One region of the Streptomyces sp. NBC_01450 genome, then DNA from elsewhere that is predicted to be linked to it. Evidence: predicted binding sites of a transcription regulator. Region 1 holds the regulator's gene; each other region holds the start of a gene.

Region 1 (4,678 bases):
GCTGGCCGCCGACGATCTCGTACGGATGCTGGGGGCGATCAGGGACGAGTTCGGGCTCGCGGACGACGCGGAGATCACGACCGAGGCGAACCCGGAGTCGGTGGACCCGGAGTATCTGCGGACGCTGCGGACCGGAGGGTTCAACCGGATCTCCTTCGGCATGCAGAGCGCGCGGCAGCACGTCCTCAAGGTGCTCGACCGTACGCACACCCCCGGCCGGCCCGAGGCGTGTGTCGCGGAGGCGCGTGCGGCCGGGTTCGAGCATGTGAACCTCGACCTGATCTATGGCACGCCCGGTGAGTCCGACGACGACTGGCGGGCCTCGCTGGATGCCGCGCTCGGTGCCGGGCCCGACCATGTGTCCGCGTACGCGCTGATCGTCGAGGAGGGGACGCAGCTCGCCCGTCGTATCCGGCGGGGCGAGGTCGCGATGACGGACGACGATGTGCACGCGGACCGGTATCTGATCGCCGACGAGGTGCTCTCCGGCGCGGGATTCGACTGGTACGAGGTGTCCAACTGGGCGACCTCGGACGCCGGCCGGTGCCTGCACAACGAGCTGTACTGGCGGGGTGCCGACTGGTGGGGGGCCGGTCCCGGGGCCCACAGCCACGTGGGCGGGGTGCGGTGGTGGAACGTGAAGCATCCCGGGGCGTATGCGGGGGCGTTGGCCGCGGGGCGGTCTCCGGGGGCGGGGCGTGAGCTCCTCTCCGAGGAGGACCGGAGGGTGGAGCGGATCCTGCTGGAGCTGCGGCTCCGGGAGGGGTGTCCGTTGTCTCTGCTCCGGCCCGCGGGGCTTGCGGCGGCGGGGCGTGCGCTGTCTGAAGGGTTGCTCGAGTCCGGGCCGTACGGCGAGGGGCGGGCGGTTCTTACGTTGCGTGGGCGGTTGCTGGCGGATGCGGTGGTCAGGGACCTGGTGGACTGAGGGGGCTGCGACCCGCCCCCGGCTGTGTTCCTCGCCTGCGGGCGGGTGGGGGCTGGTCGCGCAGTTCCCCGCGCCCCTAAGAGCCTTCAGCCCGTCCGGCGTTCGAGGGCGAGGCCGTTCAGGCCGATGCGGGGGTTCGGGGGCGGAGCCCCCGAGTCGGGATGGGACGGGTAGGGGCGGCGGGGGCGAAGATCGGTTTTGTCAGTGCGGCGCTGTGACGAAGTCGATGAGTTCTTCCACTCGGCCCAGGAGCTCCGGCTGGAGGTCCTTGTAGGAGTGGACGCGGGACAGGATGTGCTGCCAGGCGGCGCCGGTGTTCTCGGGCCAGCCGAGGGCGCGGCAGACGCCCGTTTTCCAGTCCTGGCCGTGGGGGACCCGGGGCCAGGACTGGATGCCCACGGAGGACGGCTTCACGGCTTCCCAGATGTCGATGTAGGGGTGGCCGAGGACCAGGGCGTGATCGCTCGTGACCGACGCCGCGATGCGGGACTCCTTGCTGCCGGGGACCAGGTGGTCGACGAGGACGCCGAGGCGGGCGTCCGGCCCGGGTGAGAATTCCGTCACGATCGCGGGCAGGTCGTCGATGCCCTCCAGGTACTCGACCACGACGCCCTCGATGCGCAGATCGTCGCCCCAGACCCGTTCGACCAGCTCGGCGTCGTGGCGGCCCTCCACGTAGATCCGGCCGGCCCGGGCGACCCGGGCCCGCGCGCCGGGGACGGCCACCGAACCGGAGGCCGTGCGGGTGGGACGGAGGGGAGTGGCGTTCGGGGAGGGAGCGGGGCGGGTGAGCGTGACGACCCGGCCCTCCAGGAGGAAGCCACGGGGTTCCAGAGGGAACACGCGGTGCTTGCCGAAGCGGTCCTCCAGCGTCACCGTGCCCGCCTCGCAGCGGATCACCGCACCGCAGAAGCCGGTACCCGGCTCCTCGACCACCAGGCCCGGCTCCGCCGGAACCTCCGGCACGGGCTTGGGCTTCTTCCACGGCGGGGTCAGGTCCGGAGAGTACTGGCGCATTCGGATGACGATAGGAGAAGCCCGGCGGCGCTCACGGCGACACGCCGAAACGCGACACGCCGAAACGCTCGGCCAGGGCGTCCCGCTGGGACCGTACGAACCCGGCGTCCACGACCGCTCCGTGACCGGGCACGTACAGCGCGTCCTCGCCCCCGAGTTCGAGCAACCTGTCGAGGGCCCCGGGCCAGCGCGACGGTACGGCGTCGGGGCCCGCCTGGGGCTCGCCGGACTCCTCGACCAGGTCGCCGCAGAACACCACCGTCGGGTCGCCCGGCACCACGACCACGAGATCGTGGGCGGTGTGGCCCTCGCCCGTCCGCACCAGCAGGACCTCGACGCCGCCGGTCAGTTCGAGATGCCAGGTGCCCCACACGTAGTGCCGGGGACGGACCAGGGTGTCCGCCGCGTCCTCCGCCGCCCGCGTGTCCAGCCCGCCCCGTACCGCGTCCGCGTACAGCTCCTCGCGCCCGTGCTCGTACACCTCGGCCGAGCCGCCCGCGACGAGGACCTCCGCGCCCGCGAACGCCGCCGCGCCGAGGACATGGTCGAAGTGGGGGTGGGTGAGCGCGAGGAAGGTCACACGGCGGCCGGCGAGCGCCTGCGCCTCCCTGCGCAACCGCGCGCCCTCCGCGAGGCTCGACCCCGGGTCGATGATCAGCGCCCCGCCCTCGCTCACGACCAGCCCGACCGTGCAGTCCCAGACCGGAAGCCGCTGCCGCCCCACCCGGGGTGTCAGCTGCTCCCACCCCGCCTCTTCCCAAGTCACCTTCATACGCCGACGCTAGCGTTGAGGGCGCGGACGGTACGACATCGAGGGCGCGGACGCTACGACATCGAGGCCTTGGACGGTGTGACATCGCGGGACACGTCCGTGTACGTCGGTGCACCTTGCACAAGATCGCGGGGCCGCCCTTGCCGGGGCCGTACCCACCGGCCGTACACTGGGCCGGGGAATGCTGGCACTCGCACGCGATGAGTGCCAAGCGAGGCGCCGAGGGGTCGACAGCTGGAGGTGTGCGCGATGCTCAGTGAACGCAGGCTCGAAGTGCTGCGCGCCATCGTCCAGGACTATGTCGGCACCGACGAGCCGGTCGCGGTCGGTTCCAAGGCGCTGACCGAGCGGCACCGGCTGGGGGTCTCCCCGGCCACCGTCCGCAACGACATGGCGGCCCTGGAGGACGAGGGGTACATCGCCCAGCCGCACACCAGCGCCGGGCGGATCCCCACCGACAAGGGCTACCGGCTCTTCGTCGACAAGCTCGCCGGCGTCAAGCCGATGACCGCGCCCGAGCGGCGGGCCATTCAGAACTTCCTGGACGGCGCCGTCGACCTCGACGACGTCGTCGGGCGGACGGTGCGGCTGCTCGCGCAGCTGACGCGGCAGGTCGCCGTCGTGCAGTATCCGTCGCTGACGAGATCGACCGTGCGGCACGTGGAACTGCTGTCCCTCGCCCCCGCCCGTGTGATGCTCGTGCTGATCACGGACACCGGGCGGGTCGAGCAGCGCATGATCGACTGCCCGGCGCCGTTCGGAGAAACGTCTCTCGCGGATCTGCGGGCCCGGCTGAACAGCAGGGTCGCGGGCCGTCGCTTCGCGGACGTCCCGCAGCTCGTGCAGGACCTCCCGGACGCGTTCGAGGCGGAGGACCGAGGTACGGTCGCGACGGTGCTCTCCACCCTTCTGGAGACGCTCGTCGAGGAGACCGAGGAGCGGCTGATGATCGGCGGGACCGCCAATCTGACGCGTTTCGGACATGACTTCCCTCTCACCATCCGGCCGGTGCTCGAAGCGCTGGAGGAGCAGGTCGTGCTCCTCAAGTTGCTTGGTGAGGCCGGGGATTCGAGCATGACCGTGCGAATCGGTCACGAGAACGCGTATGAGGGACTCAACTCCACGTCCGTGGTCTCGGTCGGCTACGGTTCGGGCGGCGAGGCAGTAGCCAAACTCGGCGTGGTCGGCCCGACCCGCATGGATTACCCCGGCACGATGGGAGCGGTACGAGCGGTGGCACGGTACGTCGGACAGATCCTGGCGGAGTCTTAAGTGGCCACGGACTACTACGCCGTACTCGGCGTGCGCCGCGACGCGTCCCAGGACGAGATCAAGAAGGCCTTCCGGCGGCTCGCACGCGAGCTGCACCCGGACGTCAATCCCGATCCGAAGACGCAGGAGCGGTTCAAGGAGATCAACGCCGCGTACGAGGTGTTGTCGGACCCGCAGAAGAAGCAGGTCTACGACCTCGGTGGCGACCCGCTGTCCCAGTCGGGCGGCGGCGGTGCGGGCGGCTTCGGAGCCGGTGGGTTCGGGAACTTCTCGGACATCATGGACGCCTTCTTCGGTACGGCGTCACAGCGCGGTCCGCGGTCGCGTACGCGGCGTGGCCAGGACGCCATGATCCGGCTCGAGATCGAGCTGGACGAGGCGGCCTTCGGCACGACGAAGGACATCCAGGTCGACACGGCCGTCGTCTGCGCCACCTGCAACGGTGAGGGCGCGGCGCCGGGTACCTCGGCCCAGACCTGTGACATGTGTCGCGGGCGGGGTGAGGTGTCCCAGGTCACGCGGTCCTTCCTCGGGCAGGTCATGACCTCCCGGCCGTGTCCGCAGTGTCAGGGCTTCGGGACCGTCGTCCCGACTCCCTGCCCCGAGTGCGCCGGTGACGGGCGGGTCCGGTCGCGTCGCACGCTGACCGTCAAGATCCCCGCCGGTGTCGACAACGGCACGCGGATCCAGCT
Region 2 (4,678 bases), 2.6 Mb from region 1:
CCCCGCTTCTTCACCGTCAGCACCCCGACCCCCCGCTCCCGCAGCAGCGCCTTCAACTTCTTCACGTTGAAGGGGAGTCGGTCGGTGATCTCGTAGGCGGAGGCGTACGGCGTCGGGCGCAGTTCGTCCGCCGTGATGTACGCGATCGTCTCGTCGACCAGCCCGCCGCCGACCTCCTCGGCGACCTCGGCGACCAGATGGGCGCGGATGACGGCGCCGTCGGGCTCGTACAGGTAGCGCCCGACCTCACGCACCGCGGGGTCGGGCAGGCCGCGGCCGCGCAGCTCGCGCGGACCGGGCAGCAGGGTGGCCCGCACGAGTCCCGGCTCGGTGCCGAACCACAGCACCGCCTCCTTCACGTCACCGGCGTCCGAGATCCACTCGGCCTCGGCCTCGGCGGGGACCGCCTCGTGGGGGATGCCCGGGGCGATCTTCAGGGCGGCGAGCGGGGCCTTCAGAGCCGTCGCGACCGCCCAGGAGAGCGGGGGCGAGTACGCCTCCGGATCGAAGATGCGGCCGCGTCCGCCGCGCCGCGCCGGATCCACGAAGACCGCGTCGTACGCGGCCGTGTCGATCTCCGTGACATCGGCCTCGCGCACCTCGATCAGGTCGGCGAGCGCGAGCGCCTCGGCGTTCGCGCTCGCCACCGCCGCCGTCAGCGGGTCGCGGTCCACGGCGAGGACGCGAATCCCGGCGCGGGCCAGCGCGATCGCGTCGCCGCCGATGCCGGAGCACAGGTCGGCCACCGAGCGCACGCCCAGGGACCGCAGCCGCCGCGCGCGATGGGTGGCGACCGTGGTGCGCGTCGACTGCTCGACCCCGTTCGGGGTGAAGTACATGCGCTCCGCGTCCTCGGCGCCGAACTTCGCCGCCGCCCGCTGCCGCAGCCGCGCCTGCCCGAGCGCGGCCGAGACCAGTTCGGCCGGGTGGTCGCGGCGCAGCCGGGTGGCGACGGCCAGCTCCTGGGCCGGTTCGGTGCCGCGCACCTCGTCGAGCAGGGCACGGCCCTCGGGGGTGAGCAGGGAGGCGAAGGAGACGTCGTTCACCGGCCCATTGTCGGTCAGCGCGGGTGGGTGTGGGCCAGTCGGTGGACGGTGGGCCCCCGGTCGCGGTGTCGGAGCCGCGGGCGGGTGGTGGCCTGCGAGGATCCGACACCATGCGATCAGTACGACAAAAGTACAAAAACAACGCAAAGAGGGCGCGCGTATGGGGCGGGGTCGCCGTCCTCGCCGTCGCCGCCCTCGCGTCCGGTTGCGCCGACGACGACACCAACGGCGCCCGCGTGGCCGGGGGACCCGAGGCGCTGCACGCGCCCCCGGCCCGCGCCCTCGACTCCTACGCCGCCAGACTCCGCGAGCAGCAGGCCGCCCGGGTCGTCGCCGCCAAGCGCTGGGGGCTCGCGAAGGTCCCGCTGGCCGCGCCGCCGGCCCCGGCGAGGAAGCCGGTCATCCGGCCCCGCGACGGCTTCGAGGTCACCGATCAGGACGAGCTGGGCCTGCCGCCGGTCTTCACGACCGTCCCCACCAAGGACAAGGTCGTCTTCCTCACCATCGACGACGGCTCCGAGAAGGACCCGGCGTTCCTCAGGATGATGAGCGACCTGAAGATCCCGTACACCGCCTTCCTGAGCAACTACCTGATCAAGGACGACTACGGGTACTTCCGGAAGATGCGCGACCAGGGCGTCACGCTCAACAACCACACCCTCACCCACCCCTACCTGCCCGGCCTCTCCTACGAGGAGCAGAGGCACGAGATCTGCGGCATGCAGGACATCATGGAGAAGCGGTTCGGCAAACGCCCGAAGGTCCTCAGGCCGCCCTACGGCAACTACAACCAGGACACCCTGCGCGCCGCCAAGTCCTGCGGCATCAAGTACGCCCCCATCTGGGACGAGGAGGTCTTCGTCGACCACTGGGAGTACCGCGACTGGGACCGCGACCTGCACCCCGGCGACATCGTCCTCACCCACTTCCGCGGCAAGGAGGACTGGGACGGCACCATGCCCGACATGGTCCGCCGCTTCCTGAAGAAGGTCACCGACAAGGGGTACGCGGTGGCACGGCTGGAGGACTACCTGTGAGAACTCGGGTGCTGGTCGCGGGGGCGCTCACCGCCGCGCTCCTGACCGGCTGCACCGGCTGTGCCCAGTCCGTCGACCCGATCGAACGGCTGGGCAAGAAGGCCGCGCAGGAGGTGCGCAGGTCCAAGCCGAACGGGCCGACCCCGGCGGCGTACCGCCACTGGGGGCTGCCCGCCCCGCTCGCCCCCGCGCCGCGCCCGCCCGCCCGGCACGCCCTCCGCGGCGCGGGGCCGGGGCTGGCCCCCGTCGTGGACCGCGTACCCACCCGCGACAAGGTGGTCTTCCTGACCTACGACGACGGTGCCGAGCGCGATCCGCGGTTCGTCGACATGGTCCGTGAACTGCGGCTGCCGGTCAGCATGTTCCTCACGGACAGTGTCGTCGGGCCGGGGTACGGGCACTTCGCCCAGCTGCGGACGGTCGGCGCGAGCGTGCAGAACCACACCCTCCATCACGCCTCGCTGCGCGGGCTGCCGTACGCGGGCCAGCGGGCCGAGATCTGCGGCCAGCAGGACAAGCTCAAGGCCCGCTTCGGCGTCCGCCCCCGGCTCTTCCGTCCCCCCTACGGCACGTACGACACCACCACGCTGCACGCCGCCGCCGACTGCGGGGTCGCGGCCGTCGTCCTCGGCCGGGAGCCCGACGCCCGCCGCCTGCGACCGGGTGACATCCTCTCCGGCTTCGAGGAGCCCAACCTCACGGAGGCGACGGTCAGACTCCTGCGACGCATCCAGGCGGAGGGCTTCACGCCGGCGCGCCTGGAGAACTACCTCTGACCAATCGGCTCGGGGGGGCATCAATCAGCCCGTCCGGCGCTTGAGGACGAGGCCGTTCAGGCCGACAGCGGGGGTCTGGGGGGCGGCAGCCCCCGGGCGCGCCGACGCCCACGCCGGGTGCCAAAACCCCACGCCACGCCGGAGGCTTTGGCACTCCGCTTGACCGAGTGCTAATCGCGGTCATAGTCTCGGCCCTGGCACTCCCCCCTGGAGAGTGCCAATAGCGACGGGCAGGTCCGGCACCCGCGACGACGGATCCACCTGGTCGCCACCTCAGACAGTTAACCCCGTGAGATCTCCGAAGGGGGAGGTCGGATCGTGACGACCACCAGCTCCAAGGTTGCCATCAAGCCGCTCGAGGACCGTGTTGTGGTCCAGCCGCTGGACGCCGAGCAGACCACGGCTTCCGGCCTGGTCATCCCGGACACCGCGAAGGAGAAGCCCCAGGAGGGCGTCGTCCTCGCCGTGGGCCCGGGCCGCTTCGAGAACGGCGAGCGCCTGCCGCTCGACGTCAGCACCGGCGACATCGTGCTGTACAGCAAGTACGGCGGCACCGAGGTGAAGTACAACGGCGAGGAGTACCTCGTCCTCTCGGCTCGCGACGTGCTCGCGATCATCGAGAAGTAGTTCACCGAGCTTCACCGTTTCACCCAGTTTTGCAGTGAACTGCGCCCCTGGCCCCCGCGACCATAACCAGCCGGGCGTCGGGGGCGCGGTTCGTTCACCCCAGTTTTCCGAGAGGGCTGAATCGCTCCCATGGCGAAGATCCTGAAGTTCGACGAGGACGCCCGTCGCGCCCTCGAGCGCGGCGTCAACAAGCTTGCCGACACCGTCAAGGTGACGATCGGCCCCAAGGGCCGCAACGTCGTCATCGACAAGAAGTTCGGCGCACCCACCATCACCAACGACGGTGTCACCATCGCCCGCGAGGTCGAGCTCGACGACCCGTACGAGAACCTCGGCGCCCAGCTGGTGAAGGAGGTGGCGACCAAGACCAACGACATCGCGGGTGACGGTACGACCACCGCCACCGTGCTGGCCCAGGCGCTCGTCCGCGAGGGCCTGAAGAACGTCGCCGCGGGTGCCTCTCCGGCGCTGCTGAAGAAGGGCATCGACGCGGCCGTCAAGGCGGTCTCGGACGAGCTCCTCGCCACCGCGCGCCCGATCGACGAGAAGTCCGACATCGCCGCCGTCGCCGCGCTGTCCGCCCAGGACCCGCAGGTCGGCGAGCTCATCGCCGAGGCGATGGACAAGGTCGGCAAGGACGGTGTCATCACCGTCGAGGAGTCCAACACCTTCGGCCTGGAGCTGGACTTCACCGAGGGCATGGCCTTCGACAAGGGCTACCTGTCGCCGTACATGGTGTCCGACCAGGAGCGTATGGAGGCCGTCCTCGACGACCCGTACATCCTCATCCACCAGGGCAAGATCAGCTCCATCCAGGACCTGCTGCCGCTGCTGGAGAAGGTCATCCAGTCCAACGCCTCCAAGCCGCTGCTGATCATCGCCGAGGACGTCGAGGGCGAGGCCCTGTCGACCCTGGTCGTGAACAAGATCCGCGGCACGTTCAACGCCGTCGCCGTGAAGGCCCCCGGCTTCGGTGACCGCCGCAAGGCCATGCTCGGCGACATCGCCACCCTCACCGGTGGTCAGGTCATCGCCGAGGAGGTCGGCCTCAAGCTCGACCAGGTCGGTCTGGACGTGCTCGGCACCGCCCGCCGCGTCACCGTCACCAAGGACGACACCACCGTCGTCGACGGCGGCGGCAGCCACGACGAGGTCGCCGGCCGGATCAACCAGATCAAGGCCGAGATCGAGA
Region 3 (4,678 bases), 1.2 Mb from region 1:
GTTGGTGCCCGCCCACAGGAACTGGTCGATCAGATATCCGTGCGCGCCGTGCAGTTCGACGCCGTCGAAGCCTATGCGCTCGGCGGTGGCGGCGGCCTCGGCGAACGCGACGATGACCTCGTCCAGGTCGGCCTGGGTCATGGCCTTGCCGGTGCCCTCGGTGCCGTTGAGACGGATGCCCGAGGGGCCGACCGCGGGGGCGTCGGCGTACGGCGGCTGCCCTTCCCTGCGCACCATTCCGATGTGCCACAGCTGCGGAACGATCGCGCCGCCGGCCGCGTGCACCGCGTCGGCGACCTCCGTCCAGCCCGCGAGCTGCTCCGAGCCGTGGAAGCGCGGGACGCGGTCGCTCTCCCCGGCCGAGTCGTGGCCGACGTACGTGCCCTCGGTGACGATGAGGCCCACGCCCGCGGCGGCACGGCGGGCGTAGTACCGGGCCACGTCCTCACCGGGGACGCCGCCCGGGGAGAACTGCCGGGTCATCGGTGCCATCACGATCCGGTTCGGGACGGTCAGGCCGTTCAGCGAGACGGGGCGGGAAAGGATCTCGGCCGCGCGGGAGTCGGGGGCGTCGAGCGTCACGTGGGGGGCTCCTCGGAGGGGTCGAAGGACATCGAAGTCGGAGGCATCGAGGGCGAAGGACAACGGGGTCGAAGGACAACGATGCGGATGATCGATGCGGATGGTCGGACAGGTCGGCCGGCGGGGAGTGGGCATGTATGTGCGTGCGCATGCGTATTCACCGCACTCTGGGCCTCAACCGCCCTCTCCGCCGCCGCATTCCACGGCCCTTGGCCTCCCGCGTGTGACCCCGGGCACGCCCGAGGGCGGCACCCCCTGGGAGTGGGGGTACCGCCCTCGGAACGTAGGACAGTGATCAACCAGAGGCCGATCAGAAGTCCATGTCACCGCCCGGCATGCCGCCCGGAGCGGCCGCGGAGGCCTTCTCCGGCTTGTCGGCGATGACGGCCTCGGTGGTCAGGAACAGCGCGGCGATGGAGGCGGCGTTCTGCAGGGCAGAGCGGGTCACCTTCGCCGGGTCGATGATGCCTTCGGCGATCATGTCGACGTACTCACCGGTCGCGGCGTTCAGACCGTGGCCGACGGGCAGGTTGCGCACCTTCTCGACGATGACGCCACCCTCGAGACCACCGTTGACGGCGATCTGCTTGAGCGGGGCCTCCAGGGCGAGCTTCACGGCGTTGGCGCCGGTCGCCTCGTCACCCGTCAGCTCCAGCTTCTCGAAGACCGAGGAGGCCTGGATGAGGGCCACGCCACCACCGGCGACGATGCCCTCCTCGACGGCCGCCTTCGCGTTGCGAACGGCGTCCTCGATGCGGTGCTTGCGCTCCTTGAGCTCGACCTCGGTGGCGGCACCGGCCTTGATGACGGCCACGCCGCCGGCCAGCTTCGCCAGGCGCTCCTGGAGCTTCTCGCGGTCGTAGTCCGAGTCCGAGTTCTCGATCTCGGCGCGGATCTGGTTGACCCGGCCGGCGACCTGGTCGGCGGAGCCGGAGCCGTCGACGATCGTGGTCTCGTCCTTGGTGATGACGACCTTGCGGGCGCGGCCCAGCAGGTCCAGACCCGCGTTCTCCAGCTTGAGGCCGACCTCCTCGGAGATGACCTCGCCGCCCGTGAGGATGGCGATGTCGCCGAGCATGGCCTTGCGGCGGTCACCGAAGCCCGGGGCCTTGACGGCGACGGACTTGAAGGTGCCACGGATCTTGTTGACGACCAGGGTCGACAGGGCCTCGCCCTCGACGTCCTCGGCGATGATCAGCAGCGGCTTGCCCGACTGCATGACCTTCTCCAGGAGCGGGAGCAGGTCCTTGACGTTGGAGATCTTGGAGTTGGCGATCAGGATGTACGGGTCGTCGAGGACGGCCTCCATACGCTCCATGTCGGTGGCGAAGTACGCCGAGATGTAGCCCTTGTCGAAGCGCATACCCTCGGTGAGCTCCAGCTCCAGACCGAAGGTCTGGGACTCCTCGACGGTGATGACGCCTTCCTTGCCGACCTTGTCCATCGCCTCGGCGATGAGCTCGCCGATCTGGGTGTCGGCGGCGGAGATGGAGGCCGTGGAAGCGATCTGCTCCTTGGTCTCGACATCCTTGGCCTGCTCAAGGAGGGCACCGGAGACGGCCTCGACGGCCTTCTCGATACCGCGCTTGAGAGCCATCGGGTTGGCGCCGGCGGCTACGTTGCGCAGGCCCTCGCGGACGAGCGCCTGGGCGAGGACGGTCGCGGTGGTCGTACCGTCACCGGCGACGTCGTCCGTCTTCTTGGCGACTTCCTTGACCAGCTCGGCGCCGATCTTCTCGTACGGGTCCTCGAGCTCGATCTCCTTGGCGATGGAAACACCATCGTTGGTGATCGTGGGGGCGCCCCACTTCTTCTCGAGGACGACGTTGCGGCCCTTGGGGCCAAGGGTGACCTTGACGGCGTCGGCGAGCTGGTTCATCCCGCGCTCGAGACCGCGCCGTGCCTCCTCGTCGAACGCGATGATCTTGGCCATGTGAAGTGGTCCTCCCGGACTGGGGTGGATTGCTCCGGACCGCGCTGGCGCCCGCGACGGACGGCCTGCCTGCCCTGTGGTTCCTTGCACCACCTGGCCTGCGGGCCTCACCCACCCGGTCCTTCGTTATCACTCTCACCTTCAGAGTGCTAACGCCAATGATTAGCACTCGCCCCTGCCGAGTGCAAGCGCCTCACCTTGATCCGCAGGTGAGAAGGGGCGCGCGACCCGCGCGTCGCGCCGGTGCGCAAGCGGACCCACACCCGCGGGCGGGACAGACCGAAGGGCTCGTACCCCGGGGGATACGAGCCCTTCGTCACGTCGAACAGTCAGTCGGCGCGTGCTTCAGCCGGTCGCCAGTCGGACCATGTCCGCCTGCGGCCCCTTCTGGCCCTGCGAGATCTCGAAATCGACCCGCTGACCCTCTTCCAGGGTGCGGTAGCCGTCCATCTGAATCGCGCTGTAGTGGACGAATACATCCGCACCACCGTCGACCGCGATGAAGCCGTACCCCTTCTCCGCGTTGAACCACTTGACGGTGCCCTGAGCCATGCCTAACTCCCCTATTACTGGCCCTTGCACAGGACCGCACTTCGCGGACCCGGGTCAGACCTCCACCCCCCAACGGTTGGGGGTGTGCGCCGGAACGCGTCGACCGCGGCTGAATGTATCTGTCCAACTGCCGTCTGCAACAGGTCAATCGGACGAGAATTCCGGGCGCGCCCGATCGGGAATATAGGGAGAATTCGCGAAGATTCAGGGCAAGTCGGGCCCCATAAATGCCATATAAGGCTCAAAAACGCGGGGCATTTTGGCTACTTCTTGCCGGACTTCGGGCGCGAACTCATATGCACCCGGCGTGCAAAATGGAGCGACTTCCCCAACTGTACCGCGCTCAACCATACAGAATTGCCCCCTCCGCTTCTCTCACGGAGGGGGCAATTCGATGAACTCTCGGTGATTGGCATTACCGAGGGTAATGATCTCACCCTGTGTAATGCCCCGCCCGATGGTCAGCCACCGGCGACGGCGGGGATGATCGATACTCCCGCGCCGTCCGGCGTCGCCGTCTCCAGACCCTGCTCGAAGCGGACGTCGTCGTCGTTCACGTACACGTTGACGAAACGGCGCAGCTTGCCCTGGTCGTCCAGGACGCGCGCGGCGATACCCGTGTGGTTCTTCTCCAGGTCCGCGATGACCTCGCCGAGGGTCCCACCCTCGGCCGTCACCTCGGCCTGACCAGCGGTGTAGGTGCGCAGGATGGTGGGGATGCGGACGGAAACGCTCATTCTTGTGACCTCCGGTCAGGTAAGGGCTTTCAGGGGCGCGGGGCGTTGCTAAATATGCGGCTCCGCCGCGTGGGCGCGACCAGCCCCCACCGGCCCGCAGACGAACAACGACGCTTACGCGAGCCCAGCTTCCCTGAAGGACTCAAGGCTGGGGCGAATCGTCGCGGTGAGCCCGGTACCCGCCACCGCATCCAGCGTCTTCAGACCATCACCGGTGTTCAGGACCACGGTGGTCAGGCTCGGGTCGAGGAGCCCGTTCTCGATCAGCTTCTTGGTGACACCCACGGTCACCCCGCCGGCGGTCTCCGCGAAGATGCCCTCGGTCCGGGCGAGCAGCTTGATCGCGTCGACGACCTGCTCGTCGTTGACGTCCTCCACCGCACCGCCCGTGCGCCGCGCGATGTCCAGCACGTACGGCCCGTCGGCCGGGTTGCCGATGGCGAGCGACTTGGCGATGGTGTTCGGCTTCTGGGGTCGTACGACGTCGTGGCCGGCCTTGTAGGCGACGGACACCGGCGAGCAGCCCTCGGCCTGGGCGCCGAAGATCTTGTACGGCTTGTCCTCGACCAGTCCGAGCTTGATCAGCTCCTGCAGCCCCTTGTCGATCTTCGTGAGCTGGGAGCCGGAGGCGATGGGGATCACCAGCTGGTCGGGGAGCTGCCAGCCCAGCTGCTCGCAGATCTCGTACGCGAGGGTCTTGGACCCCTCCGCGTAGTACGGCCGCAGGTTGACGTTGACGAAGCCCCAGCCCTCACCGGCCGGGTCGCCGATCAGCTCGGAGCAGAAGCGGTTCACGTCGTCGTAGTTGCCCTCGATGCCGACGAGCTCGCCGCCGTAGATCGCGGCCATGACGATCTTGCCCTGCTCCAGGTCG

Evidence for each region. The regulator HrcA, encoded in region 1, represses chaperone genes, less so after heat shock. The targets are predictions, from matches to a motif close to TTNGCACTCNGNNNNNCNGAGTGCNAA.
Region 2: the regulator HrcA is predicted to act here: its motif matches at 3,007-3,033, upstream of groES (co-chaperone GroES).
Region 3: the regulator HrcA is predicted to act here: its motif matches at 2,642-2,668, upstream of groL (chaperonin GroEL).

The regions. Positions count from the first base shown of each region.
Region 1 is NZ_CP109480.1:7,505,426-7,510,103, forward strand. It holds gene hemW (radical SAM family heme chaperone HemW) at 1-925, shown strand, start outside; gene OG568_RS33355 (DUF3097 domain-containing protein) at 1,127-1,942, opposite strand; gene OG568_RS33360 (MBL fold metallo-hydrolase) at 1,974-2,714, opposite strand; gene hrcA (heat-inducible transcriptional repressor HrcA) at 2,964-3,986, shown strand; gene dnaJ (molecular chaperone DnaJ) at 3,987-4,678, shown strand, end outside.
Region 2 is NZ_CP109480.1:4,879,652-4,884,329, reverse strand. It holds gene OG568_RS21685 (class I SAM-dependent methyltransferase) at 1-1,046, opposite strand, end outside; gene OG568_RS21680 (polysaccharide deacetylase family protein) at 1,157-2,083, shown strand; gene OG568_RS21675 (polysaccharide deacetylase family protein) at 2,080-2,859, shown strand; gene groES (co-chaperone GroES) at 3,178-3,486, shown strand; gene groL (chaperonin GroEL) at 3,616-4,678, shown strand, end outside.
Region 3 is NZ_CP109480.1:6,352,383-6,357,060, reverse strand. It holds gene OG568_RS28450 (NADH:flavin oxidoreductase) at 1-582, opposite strand, end outside; gene groL (chaperonin GroEL) at 893-2,515, opposite strand; gene OG568_RS28440 (cold-shock protein) at 2,861-3,067, opposite strand; gene OG568_RS28435 (MoaD/ThiS family protein) at 3,529-3,804, opposite strand; gene thrC (threonine synthase) at 3,919-4,678, opposite strand, start outside.